Regions from separate parts of the Ruminococcus champanellensis 18P13 genome, predicted to be linked through region 1. Evidence: predicted binding sites of a transcription regulator. Region 1 holds the regulator's gene; the other holds the start of a gene.
What was found. Region 1 encodes HrcA, which represses chaperone genes, less so after heat shock. Its sites were predicted from a motif close to TGTTAGCACTCNNNNNNNNNGAGTGCTAACA; they were not measured.
Positions count from the first base shown of each region.

Region 2: the regulator HrcA is predicted to act here: its motif matches at 2,330-2,360, upstream of htpG (molecular chaperone HtpG).

Region 1 covers NC_021039.1:376,766-381,193, forward strand. Annotated here, with positions in the region: gene polA (DNA polymerase I) at 1-225, opposite strand, end outside; gene RUM_RS01660 (MarR family winged helix-turn-helix transcriptional regulator) at 324-851, opposite strand; gene hrcA (heat-inducible transcriptional repressor HrcA) at 1,055-2,086, shown strand; gene grpE (nucleotide exchange factor GrpE) at 2,106-2,696, shown strand; gene dnaK (molecular chaperone DnaK) at 2,769-4,428, shown strand, end outside.
Region 2 covers NC_021039.1:2,419,083-2,423,510, reverse strand. Annotated here, with positions in the region: gene RUM_RS11100 (hypothetical protein) at 1-229, shown strand, start outside; gene htpG (molecular chaperone HtpG) at 407-2,305, opposite strand; gene RUM_RS12480 (sigma-70 family RNA polymerase sigma factor) at 2,436-2,909, shown strand; gene RUM_RS11085 (aminotransferase class I/II-fold pyridoxal phosphate-dependent enzyme) at 2,919-4,244, shown strand; gene RUM_RS11080 (DNA polymerase III subunit) at 4,308-4,428, shown strand, end outside.

The DNA.
Region 1 (4,428 bases):
CCGGTTGGCTTTGTAGGATGCCACCGCCTTATGCCGGAAGGTGGGACTCCGCAGGTCAAACGCCACCGCCACCCCATCCGGCTGCACCTGTGCCGCCTCCTTCAGGTAGATGTTGAAAAACCCGAACAGGGCGTTGGTGGGCACACCCTTGCTGCTTGTGAGCATACGGATGCCGTAAAACGCCCGGTTCAGGATGCTGTTGCCGTCAATTGCCAGCAGAGTCATAGACTGTTCCTCCATCGATTTTTCTATTATATATATTTATAGTATACCACAAGGGCGCCCCATTTGTCCATAAAAAAAGACAGAAGCCCGGCTCCTGTCTATATGTCGCTGTCCTGATCGGTGAGGGCATCCTCAAAGGCCTGGTACAGGATCTGCATTTGTTCAAACAGTTGCTTGTACGCCTGCTCTCCGATCCGTTCCATCACCGACAGCCCGATCCGCCGCCGTGCCTGCAATGCCCGGTCGTACAACTGCCTGCCCGCCTTGGTCATGGTGATATAAGTGATCCGCCGGTCGGTAATGTCGCTGACCCGGGAGACGGCGCACTTTTCCTCCAGGGATTTCAGCAGCTTGGACACTGCCGGGGTGGTGACCTCCAGGGCGGCGGCAAGCTCCGAGATCTTTACGGCGCCGCTGGGGCTTTTTGCGATCAGATGCAGCAGCATGAACTCCGGCCGGGGCAGCCCCTCCACCTTATAGCGGGCGTTGAGCTTGTTGAACCGATCCAGTACGGCGATCCACTCCACCTCCAGGGACTCTACCTCCACAGGGCTGCACCTGCCTTTCTGCTTTATAATAGTACATTGCCGGATGGGTTCCGGGTTCAGTTCCTTTAATCGTACCATATCCCCCCCTGATTTGTCAATGCGGCAGGAGCAAAAACAACAAACATGCACAAAAAATAAGATATCATTTGTGCAAAACGCTGAAAATGCAAAAACCACTTGACAACATGGTGCGGGCGTGGTATCTTATATTTAGCACTCGGATAGATAGAGTGCTAACAGAGCATCCGGACGGGTGCTAACTTGAAAGAAGGAGTGAGGCTATGGACGACCGCAAGCTGAAAATTCTGGCTGCTGTCGTGGATGAATATGTGCAGACCGGCGAGCCCGTCGGTTCCAAGACCATCGCTGCACTGCCTCATATCAATGTTTCTGCGGCAACGGTGCGCAACGACATGGCGGTACTGGAGCAGTTAGGACTGCTGGAACAGCCCCACACCTCCGCCGGCAGAATCCCCACCTTCAACGGCTATCGGCTCTACATCGACAAGCTGATGACCACCGAGGCGCTTTCCGAAAAGGAGCGGCAGCGGCTGGACGATATGCTGGAGGCGCAGGGTGCTCTGACCGAGGAGCTGCTGATCCAGAGCGCAGGCACAGCCCTTGCGGAGCTGACCCAATGCGCAGCGGTAGTGACCAATGCAGCACCGAAGTTTTCCATCATCTCCAAGGTGGAGGTAATCCCCACCGGCAAGCGGCTGTATGTGATCCTGCTGATTACATCCAACGGCAGCATCAAAAACAAAGCCTGTCGGCTGGAGTTTGATCTGAGCAATGAGCAGCTTGAATTTTTCACACATTATATGGAGGAGAACCTGGAGGGCGTATCCGTTGAGGATCTGTCCGAACAGCGGCTCCAGGATCTGATCGCCGCACTGGGCGCATATATGACCACCCTTTCCCCTTTGGTACAGGGACTGTATGAATTGTCCCGGGATCTGAAGCAGAAGGAAGTCACCGTCAGCGGCGCACGGAACCTTTTAACCTGCAGCGAGCTTGAAAAAATGGATATCGTCCAGTTCATGGAGCACACGGACACCGTGATCCCTCTGCTGGATGACGCATTCAGCGGCGTGCAGGTGCTCTTCAGCCAGGAGAGCAATAATTTCGTCATCGGCAATTCCAGTATGATCGTATCCAAGTACCAGAAGGGCAATCAGCCTGCCGGTGCGCTGGGGGTCATCGGGCCGATGCGGATCAATTACGCAAAGATCATTCCCTATATTGAATATTTCACACAAAAGCTGACGGATCTCATTTCCGATGAGGACGAACATGAGCCGGGACAGCATTAGAACAGAAGGGGTGCAACCGATGAAAAAAGAACAGGATCTGACCGAGGAAACCACCGCCGGACAGGAGCCGGAGGAGGCTGCAAAGGCAGCGGAGTCGGAAGCTGCGGCAGCGCAGGAGGCGGAATCCGCTTCCCAGCCGGAACAGGCAGAGCAGCCGGAGATCAAGCAGACCAGGACGGAACCGGATCCGGCGGAGCAACTGGCGGCGGAAAAGGACAAGTACCTGCGGCTGTACGCCGAATACGACAACTACCGCAAGCGCACTGCAAAGGAAAAGACCGAGACCTATTCCCATGCCACTGCCGCAGCGGTGGAAACCCTGCTGCCGGCGCTGGACAGCTTTTCCCTGGCGCTGGAGGCTGCTTGTACGGATGAAGCCTACAAGACCGGCATGGAAAAGATCTATACACAGCTCAACGAGGCGCTCAAGAAGCTGGGCGTCCGGGAAATGGAAGCTCTGGGAACTCCCTTTGATCCGAATTTCCACCACGCCATCAAGCAGGCGGCGGATACGGAATACGAAGAAGGCATGGTGTGTCAGGTATTCCAGAAGGGCTATCTGATCGGGGATCGGGTGATCCGCCACGCAATGGTGGCAGTTGCCCAGTAGCCCCGGATGAAACATCCAAAACCGAGTAAACTATCTTTATCAGAACAGAAAGCATAGAGAGGAAGATTTATTATGGCAAAAATTATTGGTATCGACCTTGGTACAACCAACTCCTGCGTAGCCGTTATGGAAGGCGGCAATGCAGTGGTAATCCCCAACGCTGAGGGTGCAAGAACCACCCCGTCCGTTGTGGCATTCTCCAAGAACGGCGAGCGTCTGGTAGGTCAGGTGGCAAAGCGCCAGGCTATCACCAACCCGGATAAGACCGTAAGCTCCATCAAGCGTCACATGGGCTCCAACTACAAGGTAGAGATCGAGGGCAAGTCCTACACGCCCCAGGAGATCTCCGCTATGATCCTGCAAAAGCTGAAGGCAGACGCTGAGGCATACCTGGGCGAGAAGGTTTCCGAGGCGGTTATCACCGTTCCCGCATACTTCACCGACAGCCAGCGTCAGGCAACCAAGGACGCAGGTCAGATCGCAGGGCTGACCGTCAAGAGAATCATCAACGAGCCTACTGCTGCGGCTCTGTCCTACGGCATCGACAAGGAAGAGGAGCAGAAGATCATGGTATTCGACCTGGGCGGCGGTACCTTCGATGTATCCATCATCGACATGGGCGACGGGGTTACAGAGGTTCTGGCAACTGCCGGCAACAACCACCTGGGCGGCGATGACTTTGACCAGCGGATCATTGACTGGATGACCTCCGAGTTCAAGAAGGCAGAGGGCATTGACCTGACCGGCGACAAGATGGCAATGCAGAGACTGAAGGAAGCCGCAGAGAAGGCAAAGATCGAGCTGTCCTCCACACCTTCCTCCAACATCAACCTGCCCTTCATTACCGCAGACGCAACCGGTCCGAAGCATCTGGATCTGACCCTGTCCCAGGCAAAGTTCAATGAGCTGACTGCGGATCTGGTACAGGCAACCATGGGCCCGGTAGATCAGGCGCTGCATGACAGCGGTCTGAAGGCCTCCGATCTGGATAAGGTGCTGCTGGTAGGCGGCTCCTCCAGAATCCCGGCGGTGCAGGAAGCTGTAAAGCAGAAGATCGGCAAGGATCCCTTCAAGGGCATCAACCCGGATGAGTGCGTAGCACTGGGTGCAGCATACCAGGGCGGCGTCCTGGGCGGCGACGTAAAGGAAGGTCTGCTACTGCTGGATGTTACTCCGCTTTCTCTGGGTATTGAAACTGCCGGCGGCGTATGCACCAAGATGATCCCCAGAAACACCACCATCCCCACCAAGAAGACCCAGGTGTTCTCCACCTATGCAGACAACCAGCCTGCGGTGGATATCAACGTACTCCAGGGCGAGCGTGAATTCGCACGGGACAACAAGCAGCTTGGCACCTTCCGTCTGGATGGCATTGCACCGGCGCCCCGTGGTATCCCCCAGATCGAGGTAACCTTTGATATCGATGCAAACGGCATCGTACACGTTTCCGCAAAGGATCTTGGCACCGGCAAGGAGCAGAATATCTCCATCACCGCTTCCACCAACATGAGCGAGGCTGACATTGACAAGGCTGTCAAGGACGCTGAGAAGTATGCGGAGGAGGACAAGAAGCGCCGTGAGGCAGTGGATGCCAAGAACAACGGCGAGAACCTGGTGTTCCAGTGCGAGAAGGCAATGACCGACTTCGGCGACAAGGTAACCGATGCGGACAAGGCGCCCATCACCGAAAAGTGCAATGCACTGAAGGAAGCCCTCAAGACTGACAATACCG
Region 2 (4,428 bases), 2.0 Mb from region 1:
TGATCTGGGCCCGGAGAAAGATGTTTCTATTATGATTGGCTGTATTGAACTGCTGATTTGGTTTGCTTTAGCATTGCCCTCAAATATCTATGTATTCCGGAAAACATTGGGAAAAGGCAAGGCATACCTGCTTATCCCCATAGTATTGTATATAGCACTTGCTGTAATCTGTGTAATGATTACACATGGTGGGTGGGCATCATACGAAAAAGAAGTATTTAATGTATAAATTATGATTTGTATATCTATTTCCGAACAGCAAGGGCAACCTTGCTGTTTTTGTTTACCCCTCTCCGTTTTCCACTGATCATACATCTTCTCATTGTACGGATTTCCGTACAGCCCGTTTTCTCATGCTACAGAAAAGCCGCCCTGCATGAACCATGCAGGGCGGCTTCTTTTGTGTTTAAGCCATCAGTTCACAGATCTGGTTGGAGAATGCAACCGGATCCTCAATGGACATACCTTCGATCAGCAGTGCCTGGTCATACAGCAGCTTTGCGTAGGCTTTGAGCTTGTCCGGATTCTCCTTTTGCAGCTGTACCAGCTTTGCAAAAATGGGGTGCTCCGGGTTGATCTCCAGCACCCTGTCCGCCTGTACCTTCTGGTCGGTGGGCATTGCGTTCAGCACCTTTTCCATCTCCAGGGACAGCGCCCCTTCGCTGGTGAGGCATACCGGGTGGGATTTCAGCCGCTGGGACAGGCGCACGCTCTTGACCTTCCCCTCCAGTGCCTTCTGCATATCGTTGAACAGGTCTGCATGCTCCTTGGACTTTTCCTCGATCTCCTTCTTTTCTTCCTCTGTTTCCAGATCCAGATCCCCGGCGGATACGGACTTGAATTCCTTGCCCTCGTAGTTCATCAGCATCTTGATGGCGAACTCGTCCACGTTCTCCGTCAGATACAGGATCTCAAAGCCCTTGTCCTTTACAAGCTCCGTCTGGGGCAGGTGATCGATCCGGGCAATATTCTCGCCGGTTGCGTAGTAGATGCAGGTCTGATCCTCCTTCATCCGGCTCACATATTCAGCCAGTGTAACGGGCTTCTTCTCGGAGGAGGAGTAGAACAGCAGCAGATCCTTCAAAGCGTCCTTGTTCATGCCGTAGCCGTTGTATACGCCGAATTTCAGCTGCAAGCCGAATGCCTCAAAGAATTTCTCATAAGCTGCCCGGTCGTTTTTCAGCAGCTTGGTCAGCTCGTTCCGGATGGACTTTTCCAGCGCCTTTGCAATGATCTTCAACTGTCGGTCATGCTGCAGCAGCTCTCTGGAAATGTTCAGGGACAGATCCTCCGAGTCCACCAGACCCTTGACAAAGCTAAAGTAATCCGGCAGCAGGTCGGCGCACTTCTCCATGATCATAACCCCGCTGCTGTACAGCTGCAAGCCCTTTTCGTACTCCTTGGTGTAGTAGTCATAGGGCGCCTTGGAGGGGATGTACAGCAGTGCGTTGAAGGTGGCAGTGCCCTCGGACTTGGTGTGGATGTGGAGCAGGGGTTCGTTGTAATCGAAGAACTTCTCCTTGTAGAAGGCGTTGTAGTCCGCATCTGTCAGCTCGCTCTTGTTCTTGCGCCACAAAGGCACCATGCTGTTGAGGGTCTCGTTTTCCACGTATTCCTCATACTCCGGCGCAGCGTCCTTGTCGGCGTTTTCGGTTTCCTTCCGGCGGCTCTTGGTCATATCCATCCGGATGGGGTAGCGGATATAGTCGGAATACTTCTTGACCAGTCCCTGGATCCGGTACTGCTCCAGAAATTCGCTGTAGGTCTCATCCTCTGCGTCATCCTTGATTTCCAGAATGATCTCGGTGCCCACGGTTTCCTTGTCGCATGGCTCAATGGTGTAGCCGTCCACGCCCTCGGACTGCCACTGGTAAGCCTCGTCGGAGCCGTATGCCTTACTGCGGACAGTGACCCGCTTTGCCACCATGAAGGCGGAGTAGAAGCCCACACCGAACTGACCGATGATGTCCACGTCATCCTCCAGCTTGTTTTCGTTCTTGAACTTGAGGGAGCCGCTGTTGGCGATGGTGCCCAGGTTCTTTTCCAGTTCCTCCTGGGTCATGCCAATGCCGTTATCGGTGATGGTCAGGGTTCTTGCGTCCTTGTCGATCTTCAGATCAATGGCAAAGTCCTCCCGGTTCATGCCCACCTTTTCGTCCGTGAGGGAGCGGAAGTACAGCTTGTCCATTGCGTCACTGGCGTTGGAGATCAGCTCCCGGAGAAAGATCTCCTTGTGGGTATAGATCGAGTGGATCATCATATCAAGCAGCCGCTTGGATTCTGCTTTAAACTGTTTGGTTTTCATAGATTGCATCTCCTGTATCCTGAGAATTAGCACTCTATCACTACGAGTGCTAATCTAAGTATAGCATGCAGGGAGAAAAAATCAATGCCTGTCATCGAATGTTCACAATTTATTTACAATTGCGTATGCCATGACATTTTTCGACGAAATTCGCAAAAAACTATTGACATATATTGACAACTATGGTATACTACAAAAAGAACATATGTTCGATTCTGGGCAACGCCACTGGATGGTGCCCATAGGAAAGGAGCAAAATCTGACATGGATTATAGGGACAAGATGCAGGACAAAGGAGGGCGGCAGCATGGCTAAACGGGTCACGGAGGCGCATCCGGATTACATCAAGCGTCTGCTGGAGCTGTCCGAGGAATCGGAGGCGGAAACCAACCAGGCGCAGATGCAGCGGCTCAAGCGGGCGCTGCGGGATGTGATAAAAAATGATCTGACCCCAAGACAAAAGGAGATGGTTGTGCTATACTATTATGAGGGCATGCGCATGCCCCAGATCGCCCAACAGCTGAACCGGGACGTTTCCACCGTCTCCCGCACCATCAAGCGGGCACGGCGGAATCTGCGTGACCGGCTGAAATATCTGATCTAGGAGTAACCTATGCATACACCGATTTATGAGTTTTTGACCCGGTATGCGGCGCAGGATCCTTTGCGGATGCATATGCCGGGCCACAAGGGCAGGGGACTGGGCAGCGCTCTGGACGCTGCCTTCCCCCTGGACATTACGGAGATTCCCGGGGCGGACAGCCTGTTTGATGCCGCCGGGATCATAGCCGAAAGCGAGGCAAACGCTGCCGCATGGTATCACACTGCCGGTACGGTGTACAGCACTGCCGGCTCCACCCTGTGCATCCAGACCATGCTGGCGCTGATGCAGCAGGAGCATCGCCGGGTGCTGGCTGTCCGGAACGTGCACCGGGCATTCCTCACCGCCAGTGTGCTGCTGGGTCTGGAGGTGGAGTGGATCTACCCCACCTACACCGGCGGCATCCTGTCCGGCACCGTCACCCCGGCGCAGATCGCAGCCGCTCTGGATGCTTCCCCGACGCCTGCCTGCGTGTATGTGACCTCGCCGGATTATCTGGGGCATTGTGCGGACATTGCCGGCATCGCCGCTGTGTGCCACGCCCATCAGGCACCCCTGCTGGTGGACAACGCCCACGGTGCCCATCTGGGACTGTTCAGCCCCTCCCGGCATCCCATTGCCCTGGGGGCGGATCTGTGCTGCGACTCCGCCCATAAAATGCTGCCTGCTCTGACAGGCTGCGCCTATCTGCATACCAGTCAGCCCCGGTATGCAGCCCGGGCAAAGGCAGCCATGTCCCTGTTCGGCTCCACCAGCCCTTCTTATTTGCTGCTGGCGTCCCTGGATCTGTGCAACGCCTACCTGGCAGAGCATGGGGCAGCAGACCTTGCCCGGGTGACAGCCGCACTGACCATGCTCCGGCAGGAGCTTTCGGACTGTTGGCGGTTCTATCCGGGGGAGCCTTTGCATCTGACCATCTGCGCCGCCGAAAGCGGTATGGAGGGAACGGAGCTGGCACAAAGGCTGGAGGGAGAAGGGATCTTCTGTGAGTATGCAGACCGGGATTTTACAGTCTTGCTTTGCGGCTGTCCCACTACATTGCAGGAGCTTCAGCGCTTGCAGGATGCCCTCCGGCGGATCGCCGCCCTTCGGGGACAACCCCGGCAGCCGGAGCCCTTTTCCCTGCCGGTACCGGAGCAGGTATGCTCCATGCGGCGAGCGGCACTGGGGGACTATGAAACCGTTCCCGTGGAGGCGGCGGAGGACAGGATCTGCGCCGGGGTGCATGTGCCCTGTCCGCCGGCAATCCCCATTGCGGTCAGCGGCGAGCGGATCTCCGGGGCGTGCATAAATATTTTCCGCAGGTATGGCATTCCGACGGTGGATGTGGTAAAATAGAAACAGGATATATAGGGGCACGCATACGCTCTATGCGGTTTTGCCCAAGAAAGGGGGATGGATATGAAACTGTACGGCAATGCACATGGACTGGCTGCCATAGAAGCCATGTGTACCAGCGGCAGACTGCCCCACAGCTTTCTCATTTACGGAGAGCAGGGTACCGGGAAAAAGACCCTGGCAT